Regions from separate parts of the Nocardioides eburneiflavus genome, predicted to be linked through region 2. Evidence: predicted binding sites of a transcription regulator. Region 2 holds the regulator's gene; each other region holds the start of a gene.

Region 1 (6,442 bases), 2.7 Mb from region 2:
AGGGCATGGCTGAGCACACCCCCCAGACGCTTTCCGAGACGTCCTCCGAGACCCCCATCGAGCACGGCACGAGCCGCGTCAAGCGCGGCATGGCCGAGATGCTCAAGGGCGGCGTGATCATGGACGTCGTCACCGCCGAGCAGGCGAAGATCGCCGAGGACGCCGGCGCCGTGGCCGTGATGGCCCTCGAGCGCGTCCCGGCCGACATCCGCGCCCAGGGCGGCGTGTCGCGGATGAGCGACCCCGACATGATCGACTCCATCATCGAGGCCGTCTCGATCCCGGTGATGGCCAAGGCCCGCATCGGCCACTTCGCCGAGGCGCAGGTCCTGCAGTCCCTCGGCGTGGACTACATCGACGAGTCCGAGGTGCTGACCCCGGCCGACTACGCCAACCACATCGACAAGTGGAAGTTCACCGTCCCGTTCGTGTGCGGTGCGACCAACCTGGGCGAGGCGCTGCGCCGCATCACCGAGGGCGCGGCGATGATCCGCTCCAAGGGCGAGGCCGGCACCGGCGACGTGTCCAACGCGGTGATGCACATGCGCACCATCGGTGGTGAGCTGCGCCGGCTGCACAGCATGTCCGAGGACGAGCTCTACGTCGCAGCCAAGGAGCTGCAGGCCCCCTTCGAGCTGGTCAAGGAGGTCGCCGCCGCGGGCAAGCTCCCGGTCGTCCTCTTCACCGCCGGCGGCATCGCCACCCCGGCCGACGCCGCGATGATGATGCAGCTCGGCGCCGAGGGCGTCTTCGTCGGCTCCGGCATCTTCAAGTCGGGCAACCCGGCCGAGCGCGCCGAGGCGATCGTCAAGGCGACCACGTTCTTCGACGACCCCGACGTGGTCGCGAAGGTCTCGCGTGGGCTCGGCGAGGCCATGGTGGGCATCAACGTCGACGAGATCCCGCAGCCCCACCGCCTGGCCGAGCGCGGCTGGTAGCCATCAGACGCTAGCGGTCAACGCAGGGCCCGGGTCAGCACCCGCGCTGCGTCCGTGAATCCGTACGCCTCCTCGCCCGGCTGGGCGGGGAGGCCGAGGCGGACCACCATCGTCCGGGTCGTCGGGTCGACCAGCAGCACCTGGCCGCCGAAGCCCAGCGCGGCGTACAGCTCCTCCGGCGCATCCGGAGCGAGCTGGCCGGTGACCGGACGCAACGGTTGCCCCTGGGCGTCCACCGGGTCGGTGGCGCCACGCAGCGCGCCCGGGCGGTTCAACCACCACAGGTGGCCGTAGGCGGCGTTGTGCTCCGTCGACGAGCGCCCCACGGCGCCGCGTACGTAGGACCTGCCGAGCAGCCGGCGGCCGTCGACCGCGCCTTCGCCGAGGTAGAGGCGGCCGAGGCGGGCCAGGTCGAGGCAGGTGGTCCGCATGCCGTAGAAGACCGCTGCGTCGTCGGCGCGGTCGGTGACGAGCTCCGAGTGGGTCATGCCGAGCGGCTCGAAGAGGCGGTCCCGCGCGAACGCCGCGACCGGCCTCCCGGTCGCCCGCTCGAGCACGGCCTCGAGCACCTGGATCGCCGCGTTGTTGTACGCCCACGCGCTGCCGGGCGGGTACTGCTGGGGCAGCGAGACGGCGTACCTCGTGCGGCTCCTGGCCGACAGCAGCCCGGTGTAGTCCGACTCGAACGACCAGAACCGGCCGCTGTCGTTGGACAGCAGGTGGCGCACCGTCACCGCCTCCGACGCCGTGCCGCGCCACTGCGGGACCCAGCGCGAGACGCGGTCGTCGAGGCGCAGGTCGCCGTCGCGCACCGCGATGCCGACCAGGGTGGCGGTCACCGACTTGGTGATCGAGAAGACCTCGCGGGGCTCGTCGCGCGCCAGGCGCCAGTTCCAGTCGCGGGCGAGCCTGCCGTGGCGGAGCACGGCGAAGCAGGTCGAGTCCAGGCGTGCCGCCTGCGCCGCTCCCCGGCGGATCGGCGCGCCGCGCAAGCCCAGCGCGGACGGCGTACGCACGGTCCACCCGTCCACGGTCCCGGCCCTGTCGGTCGCCGGGGCGGCGCCGGCCGGGGGCGTGCTCGCGGCCACGAGCGCCAGGGCGAGGGCGGCGGCGCCCATCGTGGCCGGTCGGAGGAGGGCGGCCGGTCGGAAGGACCTCATGGGCACTGAGCCTACGGTCGGTGCCCGGTCCTAGGATCGGCGTTCGTGAACCCCGTCATCGGCGTCCTCGCCCTGCAGGGCGACGTGCGCGAGCACCTCGCCGCCCTCCGCGACCTGGGCGCCGACCCCGTGTCCGTACGCCGTCCCGCCGAGCTCGCCGCGTGCGACGGCCTCGTCATCCCCGGCGGCGAGTCGACCACCATGGTCAAGCTCGCCCGGATCTTCGACCTCCTCGAGCCGCTGCGCGAGGCCGTCCGGGACGGCCTGCCGGCCTTCGGCACCTGCGCGGGCATGATCATGCTGGCCGACCGGATCGAGGACGGCGCAGCCGGGCAGGAGTCGATCGGCGGGCTGCACATCACGGTGCGGCGCAACGCGTTCGGCCGCCAGGTCGACTCCTTCGAGGAGGACCTCCACGTCGAGGGCCTGGCCGAGCCGGTGCGCGCGGTGTTCATCCGTGCGCCGTGGGTCGAGTCGGTCGAGGGCGACGTGGAGGTGCTGGCTCGGGTCGAGGACGGACCGGCCGCGGGTAGGATCGTCGCGGTCCGTCAAGGCCCCCTGATGGCGACCTCGTTCCACCCTGAGGTCGGCAGCGACCACCGGATCCACGGCATGTTCGTGGACCTGGTGCGCTCGGCCATCTGACGTACGGCCGCGAAACTGCACCAGATCTGCGACAGATAGAGGGACTCATGTCAGGCCACTCCAAGTGGGCAACGACCAAGCACAAGAAGGCCGCGATCGATGCCAAGCGCGGCAAGCTCTTCGCCAAGCTCATCAAGAACATCGAGGTCGCGGCGAAGCAGGGCGGCGGCGACCCCGCCGGCAACCCGACCCTCTACGACGCCATCCAGAAGGCCAAGAAGAGCTCGGTCCCCAACAAGAACATCGACTCGGCGGTCAAGCGTGGCTCCGGTGCCGAGTCCGGCGGCGTCGACTACCAGGGCATCTCCTACGAGGTCTACGGCCCGCAGGGCGTCGCCTTCCTCGTCGAGTGCCTCACCGACAACAAGAACCGTGCCGCGATGGAGGTCCGCACCGCCGTCACCCGCAACGGCGGCACCATGGCCGACCCCGGCTCGGTCTCGCGCCTGTTCACCCGCAAGGGCGTCATCATGGTCCCGAAGTCGCAGGACCACGACGGCACGGTGCGTGACGTCACCGAGGACGACGTCCTCGAGGCGACCCTCGACGCCGGCGCCGAGGAGGTCAGTGACCTCGACGAGGCCTTCGAGGTGCAGAGCGAGGCCACCGACGTGGTCGCCGTCCGTACGGCCCTCCAGGGCGCCGGCATCGACTACGACTCCGCCGACGTGGAGTGGGTCGCCAGCCTCGAGATCCCGGTCGACGCCGACGGCGCCGGCAAGGTCATGCGCCTCGTCGACGCCCTCGAGGACCTCGACGACGTGCAGGACGTCTTCACCAACGTCGACATCCCGGCCGACGTGATGGCCGAGCTCGAGTCCGCCGACGCCTGAGGCGGGGCCCCTCGTCACAGCGTGCACCGCGTGTCGTACGCCCTCCCGCCCCCGCGGCGGGTTAGCGTGGCGCACGAACACATGTTCGGACGGGCAGGGCTGGCGGGTCGACGGAAGGGGAGTGGCGTGCGGGTGCTCGGCATCGATCCCGGACTGACCCGTTGCGGGGTCGGCGTCGTCGACGGCACCGTCGGCCGGCCGCTGACGATGGTCGACGTCGGCGTCGTCCGCACCAGCGCCGGCCTGCCGATCGCCGAGCGACTGGTCACCATCGAGAAGGGCCTCGACGCCTGGATCGAGGAGCACCGCCCCGACGCGGTCGCGGTCGAGCGGGTCTTCGCGCGCTCCGACTCCAGCACCATCATGGGCACGGCGCAGGCCAGCGGCATCGCGCTCGTCGTCGCCGCGCGCCGCGGCCTGCCGATCGCGATGCACACGCCCAGCGAGGTCAAGGCTGCCGTCTCCGGCAACGGCCGGGCCGACAAGGCGCAGGTCGGTGCCATGGTCGTCCGCATCCTCCGCCTGACCGAGCTGCCCAGGCCCGCGGACGCCGCCGACGCGCTCGCCCTCGCCATCACCCACGTCTGGCGCGGGGGAGCCCAGGCCCGCATCGACGCGGCCGCCGCCCAGGCCGGCCCCCGCCGCACCAGCTATCCAGTGAGGACCCGATGATCGCGTTCGTCCGCGGCGAGGTCGCCGCCGTCACCCTCAACAGCGCCGTCCTCGAGGTCGGAGGTGTCGGCCTCGAGCTCATGTGCACCCCCGGCACCCTCGCCACCCTGCGCGTCGGCAGGACGGCCACGCTGCCGACGAGCATGGTCGTGCGCGAGGACAGCCTGACGATCTTCGGCTTCGTCGACGACGACGAGAAGCAGATCTTCGAGATCGCCCAGACCGCCTCCGGCGTCGGTCCCAAGGTCGCCCAGGCGATCGTCGCGGTGATGAGCCCCGACGACGTGCGTCGCGCCATCACCACCGAGGACGTCAAGGCGCTCACCCGCGTCCCCGGCATCGGCCAGAAGGGCGCCCAGCGGATCATCCTCGAGCTCAAGGACCGGGTCGGCCCGCCGGTCGGCGTCCACCACCCGGCCGCTGCCGCGACCCCGGCGGCGCCGTGGCGCGACCAGGTCCAGCAGGGCCTGATCGGTCTCGGCTGGTCGGCCAAGGAGTCGGAGAAGGCCGTCGACGCCGTCGCGCCCGAGGCGGGCGACACGCCCGACGTCGGCGCGCTGCTGCGCGCGGCCCTCCGGACGCTGAGCAAGGCCTGAGGCGGGGCCGACGATGAACTGGGACGACACCGACGAGGACACCTACGACGAGACGGAGCTCTCCGGGGCGGAGCTCAGCCACCTCCAGCGACTCACCGACGCCGAGGCCGACGGCGACGAGCGCGCGGTCGAGGCGGCCCTGCGCCCCAAGACCCTCGACGAGGTCGTCGGACAGGCACGCGTACGCGACCAGCTCGGGCTGGTCCTCGAGGCCGCCCGCCGCCGGGGCCGCGCCCCCGACCACGTGCTGCTGTCCGGTCCGCCCGGCCTCGGCAAGACCACGCTCGCGATGATCATCGCCGCCGAGATGAGCACCCCGCTGCGGCTCACGAGCGGCCCCGCGATCACCCACGCCGGCGACCTCGCCGCCATCCTCTCCGGCCTCAACGAGGGCGACGTGCTCTTCGTCGACGAGATCCACCGGATGTCTCGTCCGGCCGAGGAGATGCTCTACATGGCCATGGAGGACTTCCGGGTCGACGTGGTCATCGGCAAGGGGCCGGGCGCCACGGCGATCCCGCTCGAGATCCCACCCTTCACGCTCGTCGGCGCCACGACCCGGGCCGGCCTGCTGCCGGGCCCGCTGCGCGACCGGTTCGGGTTCACCGCCCACCTCGAGTTCTACGAGCCCCACGAGCTCGACCAGATCGTGCACCGCTCCGCTGGGCTGCTCGGGGTGCACCTGACCGCGGAGGGCTCCGGCGAGATCGCGTCGCGTTCCCGCGGCACGCCCCGCATCGCCAACCGGCTGCTGCGCCGGGTCCGCGACTACGCCCAGGTCCGCGCCGACGGGGTGCTGAGCCTGCCGGTCGCGCAGGCCGCCCTCGACCTGTTCGAGGTCGACGAGTCCGGCCTCGACCGGCTCGACCGGGCGGTGCTCGACGTGCTCTGCCGCCGCTTCGGCGGAGGGCCGGTCGGTGTGTCGACCCTGGCCGTGGCCGTCGGCGAGGAGCGCGAGACGGTCGAGGAGGTCGCCGAGCCCTTCCTCGTCCGGATGGGCATGCTCGCCCGCACCCCGCGGGGTCGGGTCGCGACGCCGGCCGCGTGGCACCACCTCGGCCTCACCCCGCCCCCGGTGCCGACCGTCGACTCCACCCTCTTCGACGACCTGTGAGGCGGGCCTGCGGGGCCGCGTAGACTCCACGCGCTCACGCACCCCACCTCCTGAGGAGACGTACGACCGTGAACGACCTTGCCGCGCTTCTGCCCCTGGTGGCCATCCTGGCCCTCTTCTGGTTCATGGTGATCCGGCCCCAGCAGCGCCGGCAGAAGGAGGTCGTCGCCCTCCAGAACAGCATCCAGGTCGGCCAGCGCGTGATGATGTCGTCCGGCGTCTTCGGCACCGTCGTATCGCTCACCGAGGACCGCGCCCGCCTCGAGATCGCCCCGGGCACCCAGATCGAGATCGCGCGCGCCGCGATCGCGAAGGTCGACGAGCCGGTCGACCAGGCCGGGGTGGACGAGCGCGACGAGCGCGGCGATGCCTGACCGGCGCACGGCCCAGGAGGCGTTGACGCGCCTCACCGTCGACGTCCCGGACTGGCCCGAGAAGGGCGTGACCTTCAAGGACATCACGCCCGTCCTCGCCGACCACCACG
Region 2 (6,442 bases):
CAGCCGTACGGTCGAGCCGCGGCGGACGGGAACGGGGGCAAAGGCGGGGGCAAGGCTGAGGGTGCTCATGGTGGCCTCCTGGGGAAGATTCAGCCGGATGTCTCTGTCGAGCGAATGTCTAGTCGGACCCACCGACAGTGGCCTGGGCCACCGGGTGTCGATCAGGCGTTCGATCGAACATGTGTACGACGGTAGAGCACCTGTTCGAACAACGCAAGCATCAGGGCGAACAATTGTTCGACGTCCGGACGGCCCCCACGGAGAGGACCAACGGACCTACCCGCACCACCCCGGAGCGACGAGCGTGGAGGCACAGCCACACGACACAAGGAGAGCGAGCCATGTCGCGCAAGAAGGTCCTGGTCCTCGGGGGCAACTTCGGCGGTCTCACCGCCGCCATCACGGTCAAGCACGAGCTGCACGGGGACGTCGACGTGACGGTGGTGTCCTCCTCCGACGAGTTCCTCTTCACCCCGTCGCTGATCTGGGTGCCGTTCGGCAAGCGCACCCGCGCCGACATCACCTTCAAGGTCGGCCCGACGTTCGAGGAGCACGACGTCGAGTTCGTCCACGCCGAGGCCACCGCGATCGACCCCGAGGCCCGGCGCGTCGAGACCACCGCCGGCCCGCAGGACTACGACTACCTCGTCATCGCCACCGGCTACCGCAACCGCTTCGAGGTCATCCCCGGCCTCGGCGAGGGCGGCAACGCGCACACCATCACGACGATGGACGACGCGATCCACGCCGGTGAGGGCTGGCGGCAGTTCCGCGAGAAGCCGGGCGACGTCGTCATCGGCGCGACCCAGGGCGCCGGCTGCTTCGGCGCGGCGTACGAGTTCCTCTTCAACACCAGCTACCAGCTGAAGAAGGCCGGCCTCAAGGACCGCGTGAAGCTCACCTACGTCAGCGCCGAGCCGTTCCTCGGCCACTTCGGCATCGGCGGCCTCCCCCACGGCGAGAGCCTGCTCGGGATGTTCCTCAAGAAGGAGAAGATCGACGCCGTCCTCGACACCGCGATGGACCACGTCGACGAGGGCCGGCTGGTGCTCGCCGACGGGAGCGCGCTCGACTTCGGCTACGCGATGATCATCCCGCCGTTCTCCGGCCAGGAGGTCGTCCGCAACACGCCCAAGCTCGCCGACGACAACGGGTTCGTGAAGGTGCGCGACACCTACCAGAGCGAGGCCTACGACGACGTGTACGCCGTGGGCGTCGCCGCCGCGGTCGACGTCCCGTGGCAGACCCCCACGCCGGTCGGCATCCCCAAGACCGGCTTCCCCACCGAGCAGCAGGCCCACGTCGCGGCGACCAACATCGCCGCCCAGATCAGGGGCGAGGCACCCGACGCGCACAAGGCGTTCGGCGACATCCCGGCGGTCTGCGTGATGGACGCCGGCAACAACGGCGTCATCATCCTCGCCGACAAGATGCTGCCGCCGCGCAAGCACGGCGTGCTGATCCCCGGCCCGCAGGCCCACGCGATGAAGCTCGGCTTCGAGAAGTACTTCCTCTGGAAGATGAAGCACGGCCAGGTACGCCTGCCCTGATCGCGCCCTGCGGTCCACTTGGTGACCCGAGTAGTCGCCGGTCGCACAGCATGCCCCTGCTCGAGCGGACATATGCCCGCTCGAGTGGGCAAGTGGTCGGGCGGGCGCCCGCGCTCAGCCGGCGGCGCGGCGCCGCATCGCGCGGCGCCCCTGCGCCGCGAACAGCGACGCGGCGTGCTGCGTGACGCCCGGGGCGAGCGCGGCGCCGCGGACCACCCCGCCGCGCCAGCCCGGCACGGTCCGCACCACGCGGCGCGAGCCCACGAGGGCGACGGCCGCCTCGGCGACCTCGGCCACGCCGAGGATCGGGCCGCCGGAGTGGGTCAGCTGCGAGCCGAGGCCGTCGGGGTCCTGCGCGGCCAGCATCGCGGTGTCCACCCCGTCGGGGCACAGCGCGTGGACCCGCACCCCGCGGGGGGCCTCGGCGTTGACCGACGCCGACAGCGAGACGACCGCGGCCTTCGTCGCGGCGTACATGCTGTAGCCCGGCACCGGCCCGAGGCCCGACAGCGAGGCGACGTTGACGACGTCTCCCCCGGCCGGCCCGAACGCCGCCAGCGCGGCTCGGGTGCCCCACGTCGTACCGAGCAGGTTGACCTCCACCAGGCGGCGCACCTGCTCGTCCGTCAGCGCGGCCAGGGCGCCGTCGTCACCGACGCCGGCGTTGTTGAACCACGACGTCAGCGCCCCGTGACGGGCCGCCTCCTCCGCGACGAGGACGTGGGAGGCGGGATCGCGTACGTCCTGACCGAGGCCCGCGACCGCGCCGATCTCCGCCGCCGTCGCAGCGGCCGCCCACCCGTCGAGGTCGCCGATGACGACGGCGTGGCCGCGCGCGACCATCAGCTCCGCGATGCCGCGCCCGATCCCGCGCGCTCCACCGGTGACGACGCACGAGGTCTGCATCGCACCGACACTAGCGCCATCCCAGCGACACGCGACTTCGAACAGGTGTTTGATCCTCGGGCCCACCGAGGGCTACGGTGAGCGCACAGCTCCCGCCCGGCGCGGACGGTGGGGGCACCACGCAGTGGAGGACGCCATGGCCAAGCAGGACGACAAGAACGTCATCGAGATGCCCGACGGCCCCCCGGACGCCACCGGGCTGACGCCGCGCCAGCAGCGCGTGCTCGCCACGATCAAGGACTCGATCGAGTCCAAGGGCTACCCGCCGTCGATGCGCGAGATCGGCCAGGCCGTCGGCCTCACGTCGTCGTCCAGCGTGGCCCACCAGCTGCGCGTGCTCGAGGGCAAGGGCTTCCTCAAGCGCGACCCCAACCGTCCCCGCGCCCTGGAGGTGTTCCTCCCCGAGGTGATGGCGGCGCGCCGCTCCCTGTCCCACGGCGAGGAGTCGAGCGTCGACGAGACCGGCATCGGCGACATCGCCCCGACCGCGGTCAACATCCCGGTCGTCGGCCGCATCGCCGCCGGTGGCCCGATCCTCGCCGAGGAGCAGGTCACCGACGTGTTCCCGCTGCCCAAGCAGCTCGTCGGCGACGGCACGCTCTTCCTGCTCGAGGTCTCCGGCGACTCGATGGTCGACGCGGCCATCTGCAACGGCGACTACGTCGTGATCCGCCAGGAGCAGACCGCCACCAACGGCCAGATCGTCGCCGCGCTGATCGAGGGCGAGGCCACGGTCAAGACGTTCCAGCGCAAGGACGGCCACGTCTGGCTGCTGCCGCACAACGACGCCTACGACCCGATCCCGGGCGACGACGCCACGATCCTCGGCGTGGTGACGGCGGTGCTCCGCAGCCTCTGAGAGCCGTAGGGGTGGGACGGGCGTTGAAAGCCCACCACCCGCGGGCCACGATGGCAGCATGAGCGACGCCCGAAACACTGACGCCGAGAAGACCTACGACTACGTCATCGTCGGAGCGGGGGTCGCCGCGGCGAGCGCCGTGAAGGGCATCCGCGCCGAGGACGCCAGCGGCACGATCGGCGTGCTCGGCTCCGAGCCCGCCAAGCCGGTCTACCGGCCCGTGCTCACCAAGGACCTCTGGCTCAAGGACGACGCGACCCTCGAGGGCAGCTCGCTGGCCGGCGACCTCGACGACGACGACGCCGTCGACCTCCTCACCGACACCACCGTCACCGCGATCGACCGCGAGGCCCACGTCGTACGTCTCGCCGACGGCAGCAGCGTCGGCTACGGCAAGCTCCTGCTCGCGACCGGCGCAGAGCCGCGCGTGCTCGGCGTCGACCCCGGCCCGCGCGTCCTCTACTACCGCACCGCCGCCGACTACGAGCGGCTGCGCGCGGTCGCCGCGAAGGGCAGCCACGTCGCGGTCGTCGGCGGCGGCTACATCGGCTCCGAGATCACCTCGGCGCTGATCCAGAACGGCATCGACGTCACCCTCGTCCTCGACCTCGAGGACGTGCAGGAGCAGATGTTCCCGCGCGCCCTGGCCGCCCACCTCACCAAGGAGCTCGCCGACCGCGGCGTGACCATCGTGCACGGCTCGGTCTCGGGTGGCGAGGAGGACGACGGCGGCGTACGGATCCGCCTCGACGACGACTCCCACATCGTCGCCGACGCCGCCGTGATCGGCGTCGGCGTCCTGCCGCGCACCGGGCTCGCCGAGGCCGCCGGCCTCGAGGTCGACAACGGCGTCGTGGTCGACGACCACCTGCGCACCAGCGACCCCGACGTGTACGCCGCGGGCGACGTCGCGTCCTACCCCGACGCCCTCCTCGGCCGCCGCCGGGTCGAGCACGTCGACCACGCCGAGAAGTCCGGCGAGCACGCCGGCAGGGTGATGGCCGGCGCCGATGCGGCGTACGACTACACGCCGTTCTTCTGGTCCGACATCCTCGACGAGGGCTACGAGGCCGTCGGCGAGACCAGCAGCCGCCTCGACCTGGTCGAGGACTGGAAGGACGGCGAGATCGGCACGGGCGTCGTCTACTACCTGAAGTCCGGCCAGGTCCGCGGCGTCGTCCTCTGGAACGTCTGGGACAGCGTCGACAAGGCGCGCGAGGTCATCAAGGAGACCGGCGAGCAGCCGGTCAACGACCCGGAGTCGCTGCGGGGGCGCATCCCGTTCGGCTGAGCGCGCGTGCCGCTGGTCGAGCAGCGAGGCACGAACGTCCCGCTGGTTGAGCAGCGAGGAACGAACGTCCCGTTGGTTGAGCAGCGAGGAACGAGCGTGTCGAAACCAAGGCCTCGACTCGCTCGGTTTCGACACGGGCGCTGCGCGCCCTGCTCAACCAGCGGCCAAAGCCGCCGGACGACCGAACGTCCCGCTGGTTGAGCAGCGAGGAACGAGCGTGTCGGAACCAAGGCCTCGACTCGCCTCGGTTTCGACACGGGCGCTGCGCGCCCTGCTCAACCAGCGGCCAAAGCCGCCGGACGACCGAACGTCCCGCTGGTTGAGCAGCGAGGAACGAGCGTGTCGGAACCAAGGCCTCGACTCGCCTCGGTTTCGACACGGGCGCTGGGCGCCCTGCTCAACCAGCGGCCAAGCGGGGGTTTCGACACGGGCGCTGCGCGCCCTGCTCAACCAGCGGCCAAGCGGGGGTTTCGACACGGGCGCTGGGCGCCCTGCTCAACCAGCGGCCAAGCGGGGCGTAATCCCGGCGCGGGTGCGTCGTTGAACCACCCGTGACCCCCTCACCCCACCTCTCCCGACGGGCCGTTATCGCCGGCGGCGCCGGGGCGGCCGCGGTCGCCGGCGGCACCCAGGCCGTCGGAGCACGACCCCGGCACGAGACCTTCCAGCACGGCGTCGCCTCCGGCGACCCGCTCCCGCGCGCGGTCGTCCTCTGGACTCGCGTCACCCCGACCGCGGCCGCCGACCCGGGCTCGGGCGCCGGCCCCCGCGTACGGGTCACGTGGGAGGTCGCTACCGACCGCGGGTTCCGCGACGTCGTACGCCGGGGGTCGGTCCGCACCGGGCCCGCCCGCGACCACACCGTGAAGGTCGACGCGACCCGGCTGCGCCCCGACGCGGCGTACTTCTACCGCTTCACCTGCCGCGGTGAGACGAGCCCGGTGGGGCGTACGCGCACCGCCCCGGCCCGCAACGCCACGCCCGCGGGCCTGCGGTTCGGCGTGGTGTCGTGCGCCAACCTCCAGGCCGGCTGGTTCTCCGCCTACCGCCACCTCGCCCGGCGCGACGACCTCCACGCGGTGATCCACCTCGGCGACTACCTCTACGAGTACGCGCCCGGCGAGTACGGCTACGGCCGCGCCAACACCGACATCAGGCCGCACGCGCCGGCGCGCGAGATGGTCGGCCTGGCCGACTACCGCCAGCGGCACGCGCAGTACAAGTCCGACCCCGACCTGCGTGCGTTGCACGCCCGCCACCCGTTCATCGTGACCTGGGACGACCACGAGGTCACCAACGACGCCTGGCGCGACGGCGCGGAGAACCACCAGCCCGCGGAGGGCGACTACGCCGCTCGTCGCGCCGCCGCGCACCGGGCGTACGACGAGTGGATGCCGGTGCGGATGTCCGGCACCGCCGCCACGGGTGACGGCACGCGGCTGTTCCGCACGCTGCGGTTCGGTGCGCTCGCCGAGCTCAGCATGCTCGACCTGCGCACCTACCGCGACCGGCAGGCCACGACACCCGCGCCGAGCCCCGTGCCCACCCCGACCGGCGGCACGGACGGCACCATCGCTGGTCGGGCGCAGCTCGACTGGCTCAAGCGGCGCCTGCGGCGCGGCGGGCCCCAGTGGAAGCTCGTCGGCAACCCCGTCATGATCGCGCCGGTCACCTTCGCGCAGCTCCCCCACGACCTCGTCGACCCGGTCAACGACGTCACCGGCCTGCTCCCTCGCGACGGCGCGCCCTACAACGTCGACCAGTGGGACGGCTACACCCGCGACCGGCGCGAGCTCTTCGACCACATCCGCGACCAGGGGCTGCGCGACGTGGTGT
Region 3 (6,442 bases), 730 kb from region 2:
GACAAGGTGCGGATGTCCGGCGTCGAGGTCCCTGACCTCGAGATCGGCGGCGAGGTGGGCCGGCTGGTCGTCAACGGCGTCGACGTCGCCCCCCTCGTCGAGGCCGAGCTCGACCGGCGCCACCCCGAGCGGGCGGCGATGCGGCCGACGACGGCCGACGGCTTCCGGGAGGCCTTTGCGATCCTCGACCGGCTCTGGGGCGAGACGCTCGACAAGGCCCGGGTGCTGCCACCGGAGATGTTGCACGAGCAGGTCGACGGCGAGTGGTCCTTCACCCAGACGCTGCGCCACCTCGGGTTCGCCCACGCCTGCTGGATCAGCGGCGTCGTCTACGGCTTCCCCTCGCCGTGGCACCCCCTCGACCTGCCCTGGGACGAGGCGCCGGTCCACGAGGGCGTCCCGTGGGAGCGGCGTGCGCGCCCGGAGCTGCACGAGGTGCTCGCGCTTCGTCGCCAGCGGCGGGCGACGGTGGCGGAGCTGCTCGAGCGCATGGACGACGCCGGCCTCGCCCGGCAGGTCACCTCGGCGACGCCCTTCCTCCGCGACGCCGAGGACCTGACCGTCGGCCACTGCCTGCGCGTGGTGCTCAACGAGGAGTGGCAGCACCGGCTCTACGCCGAGCGTGACCTCGCGGTGCTGGCGACGCGCTGATGCGGGCCGCCGGCGGGTTCGGGCATCACTGCCGTGCGGCGGCGAACCTGGACCGGTAGCGGCCCGGCGAGATCCCGACCTCCTGCGTGAAGGCCGCACGGAAGGTCACCGGCGAGCCGTAGCCCACGTCGAAGGCGATGTGGTCGACCGTCAGCTCCGTGGCCTCGAGCAGCTCCTTCGCGGCGGCGATCCGTTCCGACCCGACCCAGCGCATGGGGGTCGTTCCGACGTCGCGGTCGAAGCGACGGGCGAGGGTGCGGGGCGAGAGACCCTGCACACCCGCGAGCTCCGCCAGGGTGACCGGTCGGCGGAGGTCCTCGCGCAGCCAGGCGCGCAGGTCGTCCAGCCAGGCCGCGTCGTCCTCGAGTGGTTCCGCACGGACGTACTGCGCCTGGTCGCCGTCGCGGTGCGAGGCGATGACGAGCGACCGGGCCCGGGCGTTGGCGGCGCGCTCGCCGTGGTCGAGCCGGATGAGGTGCAGGCAGAGGTCGAGCCCCGCGGCCGAGCCCGCGCTGGTGAAGACGCCGTCGTCCTCGACGTACAGCGCGCGGGCGTCGACGTCGACGTCGGGGTACGTCCGCTGCAGCAGCGCCGCGTGACGCCAGTGCGTCGTAGCACGACGACCGTCGAGCAGCCCGGCCTCGGCGAGGGCGAACGTGCCCGTGCACAGCGACACCATGCGTGCCCCACGCGCGGCCGCACGGCGGAGCTCGGCGACTGCCCGACGTCCGACAGGTCGCCCGGGTGGCACGGCCGGCACCAGGACCGTGTCGCCGTCGGCCAGCGCCGACAGCGGACGGTCCGGCGTGAGCCGGGCGCCGGTGTGGGTCCGGACACCCCGCTGGTCGCCACACGTCGTCACGTCGTATAGCGGGCCGCGGCCGGGATCCCAGTCGTAGCCCAAGGCCTCGAGCGGCATGCCGATCTCGAAGAGGGTCATGCCGTCGAGCAGCGGGATCGCGACGGTGGGACGTGCCATGTGGCAAGAATCTATCAGTATGTGTCGATCTTGCCACTGCTTCTCGAGCCGACGGACGAGCAGTCTGGAGTCATGCACCTCGCACCGGACACCACCGTCACCGGCTCCGACCGCCAGCTCGCACGCCTCTTCCTCCGCTCCGCCTGGCGCGCCGCCCGGCAGATGTTCTGGGGCATCGACGCAGCGTCGAGGCTGCGTCACGGCATGGACGTACCGGCCGACCACGGCGCGCGTCGCGAACCGTCCGTCACGTGCTCGGCGCACCGGCCGCGCTGAGCCGCTCGGCCAGCGCCCGCCCGAGCCGGGTGCCGGAGAGCCACGCGGTCTCGACCTTGGGCGTCACGCCCCAGCCGTCGCCGCAGACACCGACCAGCCGGTCGCCGTCGACGAGCGCGAAGGGGTCCCTGCGCTCGCCGACGGGGCGGGCGTACGTCCAGCGGTGGAGGTGGACGTCCTCGGGCTCGCCGAGGTCGAGGATCCGCCTCAACGCCCGCAGCACGTCCGGAGCGGCGCCGGCCGGGTCCTCGAGGTGGCGCGCCGCGAGCGCGGGAGTCGTGTGGGCGACCAGCACGGGTGCGCCGTCACCGCGGCGACGACCGTCGTCGGCGATCCAGCCGAGGTCGGGGTCTCCGTTGACGAAGACCCCGTCCAGGTCCCAACTGCGGTCGGCCCAGCGGGCGGCCACGGCGATCACCGGCTCCCACTCTCGGTCGAGCGACTGCGCGACCGGGTGCCCACCCACGAGGCGCCGGGCCTGCGGGTCCGGCATGGCCAGCACGACGACGTCCGCGTCGATCTCCTCCAGCGACTCGACCTCTCGCCGCTCGGCCGCCAGGCCCGAGGCGAGGTCCTCGACCAGTGACCGCAGCCCGCGCGTCGCACCCCACCGCATCGGCCCGCGCGTCGAGTCGCGCGCCCCGTCGCCGAGGACGGTGAACGTGTCGGTCCACTCGCGGGCCAGCCCACGGCCGGCCCAGTCGTCGACGACGGCGCCGAACCCGGCGTCCGACACGGTGAAGTAGGAGGCGCCCAGGTCGACGCGGCGCTCCCACAGGGTCCGCGACGCCATCCTCCCGCCGGGCACGTGGCCGCGGTCGACGAGGCGTACGCCGATGCCTGCGGCCTTCAGCTCGCGGGCGCAGGCGACGCCGGACAGCCCGGCGCCGACGACGACCACGTCGCCCCGGTCGCTCACGACCGGGACTCCAGCACGGCGGCGGCGGCGCGCTGCCCGCTGACCAGCGCGCCCTGGTTCGACCAGGTGTCGCGGTGGTCGCCGCACACGAGCACGTCGCCGTGCCGCACCGGACGGGCGGCGGTGTCGGGCACCGGCTGCGCCGGGAGGGCGTGCGGGACGTCGTGGCGCGCGACGACCTCCCACCCGGAGGTGGTGGTCCCGAGCAGCTCGCCGGCATCGCGCCGCATCGACGCCTCGTCGGTGTCGCGGCCGGGGCCGAGGAGGGCGGAGCCCTGGACGAGGTGCCGCCCATGGTCGACGAGGAAGCCGTCGACGCGGCCGGTGCGGATGCGGCCGGTGCGGATGCGGCCGGTCCGGATGCGGCCGCCGACGCGGTCGGAGGCCTCGAGGACCACCACGTCGCGACCCGCGTCCGTCAGCGCGTGGGCGCACCGCAACCCGGCCAGGCCGGCACCCACGACCACCACCTCGGCTCTCATGCGGTGAATCTAGGCGAGGCCGTCACACAGACCGACGAGAGCTCGCACTCGTTCGTCGAACACGGTTGCGAATACTGTCCGACGCGTTTAGAATGGACCCACGCTGAAGAGGTCCAGGGCCCTAGGGTGATCGTCCAACCCGGGCTCTGGCTGGACGCAGCGAGTTGCGAGGGTGAGTAATAGCCCCCCGGGGGGCCTCCAGGAGCGACGACCGTTGACCAGCCGCGCGTGTGCGCGGCATGGGACCCGTCGTCGAGAGGAGGCCTGGTGGTGATCCAGCCCAGCGTGACCCACCCCATCGTCGCTGCCGCCACCGACGTACGCGCGTCGCTCAAGGCCGTCGCCGACGCCAACCCGACGTTCATGAGCGTCGACGACAAGGCCGTCGCGCTGCGCGAGCTCGTGGCCGCCGAGTCGCAGCTTGCCGAGCTGCGGCTGCGGGTCCTGGGCGACGCCGGCGACCTCGCCGAGCAGGCGGCCGCCAAGGACGCCGCGGGTTGGTTGGCGCACCACACGCGCACCCGGTTCGCCGACGCCCGTGCCGACCTTCACCTGGCCCATGCGCTGGACCGCGAGCGCCCGAGGCTCGCCGCGGCGATGCGCGAGGGCGCCGTGACGCTCGCGCAGGCTCATGTCATCCACCGCGTGCTCGGCGCGCTGCCGGAGGTGGTCGACGCCGACACGGTCGCCCGCGCCGAGGTGCACCTGGTGGCCCAGGCCGCGGAGTTCGGTCCCAAGGAGCTGGGCCGGATCGGGCGCCGGATCCTCGACGTCGTCGCCCCGGACATCGCCGAGGCCGCCGAAGCTGCCAGGCTGGCCGATCTCGAAGCCCACGCTGCCGACCAGACCCGCCTCACCATGCGCCGCCTCGGCGACGGCACCACGCGCATCTCATCCCGCGTCCCCGACGCCAGCGCGACACGGCTCGCGACCTACCTCGAGGCCTTCACCAGTCCCCGGGTCGACCGGCCCCAGGACGACCGGGACGCGCCGGGCGCACCGCAGGTGGCGCCTGGCCCGCTGGCGACGGCCCACGACCCGGTGGCGCGTCTCGCGTACCCGAAGCGAATGGGCCAGGCGCTCATCCAGCTCCTCGAGACCCTCGATCCCACGCGCCTGCCGCTCCACGGCGGCGACGCCACGACCGTGGTCGTCACCATCGACTTCGAAACCCTCAAGACCGACCTCGCCGCCGCCGACCTCATCGGCGCCGGACTCGTCCCCGGCGACGACCTCACCGGCGACCGCCTCAGCGCCGCCCAGGCACGCCGGCTCGCCTGCACCGCCAAGATCCTGCCCGTCGTCCTCGGCGGCGACAGCCTCCCGCTCGACCTCGGCCGGACACGGCGACTCTTCAGCCCCGCGCAGCGCAAGGCGATGCTGGTCCGCGACCGCACCTGCCGCGCCGAGGGCTGCGACGTCCCCGGCACCTGGTGCGAGGCCCACCACCTCGACCCCTGGCACACCGGCGGGCGTACCGACATCACCGACGGGGCACTGCTGTGCAGCCACCACCACCACCGCATCCACGACCACGCCTTCCGCACCGACCGGCTCGCCAACGGCGACTTCCGGTTCCACCGACGCAGGTAGCGCGGACGAGGCCCCTAGGTCACTACGGGTCGAGGCCTGGTGTGCTCATCTGGCGTGGGCCGGATGCGCCGCGATGCGCCCAGATTGCATGGGCAGGGCGCACCGCGTCTCGGACGGGTCTCGATCGAGGACCCGCAACTCTTGGGAGAGCCCCGCTTTCTGCTCACGGTACGTGATCAGCACGGGCGTGCCGATCCCCTCCGCCTTCCTGGCCACTGTGGCTTGGAACGCTTTCAGCGTGCCGGCCGCAGAGAGTCGGAAAGCCTTGTGTGGAGCTAGAGGGTCAGCGGTCAACGCCGGCGTGAGGGCGCGGTCGTGAGGTACCAGCGCCTCGACCCACGCTGCCCACTCGGCAGTCGTCGGCAGCGCATGCTCCTCTCCCAACTCCGACAGCTCGTCCTCGAGGCGATGCCTTGTCGACAACAGTCGTGCCTCGCGCTCGTGTCGGAGATGATCGAGGGGCCGACGCGATTGAGCGCCGCTCCAACGGCTCCGTCGTTCGCCCCCCGAACCATGGCGCTCAGAGAGTTTCCGTGCTGCAGGGCACGTACGTACGCGCGGTCCGGTCGACTTGCTTCTGCCCCGGGGCATGAGCCCGGGGGGCAGAAACGCACGCGTGGGCCGGAACGATCGCACCCTGCGGATTGGACGCTAGCCCTCCCGGAATCGTCCAGCAGCCGGAGGTTGACCAAATTATGGCATTCACTTCGCAACGGTCGCGGCGCACAGTGACAGGTGGGGGCTTTCCCGACCGGAGGATCCCATGCGTCTGATCACCCCAATCATCTCTGCCGTCCTCGTCTCGGTGCTCGTCGCTCCCGCGGTCGCCGCTCCCGCGGTCGCCGCTCCGCGACCTTCGTCCATTCCGATCCCGGACGACTTCCAGCCGGAAGGGATCGCGGTCGGCGAGGGCAACTCCTTCTACGTCGGGTCGCTGCGCGACGGCGACATCTATCGCGGGGACCTGCGCAGCGGGGACGGGGCACCGTGGGTCGACAACCATGCTGATGACGGCCGGGTGGCTGTGGGCATGCGGGTCGACAAGGCCAGGGACTGGCTCGTCGTCGCCGGCGGCCCGACTGGTCACGCTTGGGTGTACGACACCGACGACGGGACGACCGTCGCTGACCTCGTCCTCGGCCCGCCCGGCGCCACGTTCTCCAACGACGTCGCCATCACCGGTGAGGCTCTCTACTTCACCGACACGTTCGCGCCGAGGATCTACAAGGTGCCCATCGGGGCGGACGGGACGTTCGGCGCCACAGAATCGATCACGGTGACCGGACCCGCCGCTGCGACCGGCGGCTTCGGTCTCAACGGCATCGATTCGACTCATCATGGCTGGCTGTTGGTCAATCACACTGGCCTCGGCATCCTCGCGCTGATCGACCCGGCGACCGGGGTGAGCAGGCAGATCGCCTTGACCGGACCGGGTCTGGTTGCGGGCACGCTCGACGGCCTGCAGGTCGAGGGCCGTACGGTCTGGGTGGTGCAGAACTTCGCGAACTCGGTGGCGCGGGTGCAGCTGTCGCCGGACCTCAC

What was found. The regulator LexA, encoded in region 2, represses DNA repair genes until DNA is damaged. The targets are predictions, from matches to a motif close to TCGAACANNTGTTCGA.
Region 1: a site for LexA is predicted at 3,650-3,665, ahead of ruvC (crossover junction endodeoxyribonuclease RuvC). Genes of this name have one in related genera too.
Region 3: a site for LexA is predicted at 3,363-3,378, ahead of EXE59_RS11160 (HNH endonuclease signature motif containing protein). Genes of this name have one in related genera too.

Annotation. Positions count from the first base shown of each region.
Region 1 is NZ_SRRO01000001.1:4,315,255-4,321,696, reverse strand. It holds gene pdxS (pyridoxal 5'-phosphate synthase lyase subunit PdxS) at 6-938, shown strand; gene EXE59_RS20285 (serine hydrolase domain-containing protein) at 956-2,098, opposite strand; gene pdxT (pyridoxal 5'-phosphate synthase glutaminase subunit PdxT) at 2,144-2,743, shown strand; gene EXE59_RS20275 (YebC/PmpR family DNA-binding transcriptional regulator) at 2,791-3,576, shown strand; gene ruvC (crossover junction endodeoxyribonuclease RuvC) at 3,703-4,248, shown strand; gene ruvA (Holliday junction branch migration protein RuvA) at 4,245-4,844, shown strand; gene ruvB (Holliday junction branch migration DNA helicase RuvB) at 4,858-5,958, shown strand; gene yajC (preprotein translocase subunit YajC) at 6,027-6,332, shown strand; gene EXE59_RS20250 (adenine phosphoribosyltransferase) at 6,325-6,442, shown strand, end outside.
Region 2 is NZ_SRRO01000001.1:1,651,653-1,658,094, reverse strand. It holds gene EXE59_RS07790 (LysM peptidoglycan-binding domain-containing protein) at 1-69, opposite strand, end outside; gene EXE59_RS07785 (NAD(P)/FAD-dependent oxidoreductase) at 342-1,550, shown strand; gene EXE59_RS07780 (SDR family NAD(P)-dependent oxidoreductase) at 1,665-2,456, opposite strand; gene lexA (transcriptional repressor LexA) at 2,593-3,315, shown strand; gene EXE59_RS07770 (NAD(P)/FAD-dependent oxidoreductase) at 3,374-4,606, shown strand; gene EXE59_RS07765 (alkaline phosphatase D family protein) at 5,158-6,442, shown strand, end outside.
Region 3 is NZ_SRRO01000001.1:2,377,504-2,383,945, reverse strand. It holds gene EXE59_RS11185 (DinB family protein) at 1-651, shown strand, start outside; gene EXE59_RS11180 (GlxA family transcriptional regulator) at 677-1,630, opposite strand; gene EXE59_RS11175 (hypothetical protein) at 1,703-1,906, shown strand; gene EXE59_RS11170 (NAD(P)/FAD-dependent oxidoreductase) at 1,878-2,825, opposite strand; gene EXE59_RS24830 (FAD-dependent oxidoreductase) at 2,822-3,307, opposite strand; gene EXE59_RS11160 (HNH endonuclease signature motif containing protein) at 3,578-4,900, shown strand; gene EXE59_RS11155 (SMP-30/gluconolactonase/LRE family protein) at 5,664-6,442, shown strand, end outside.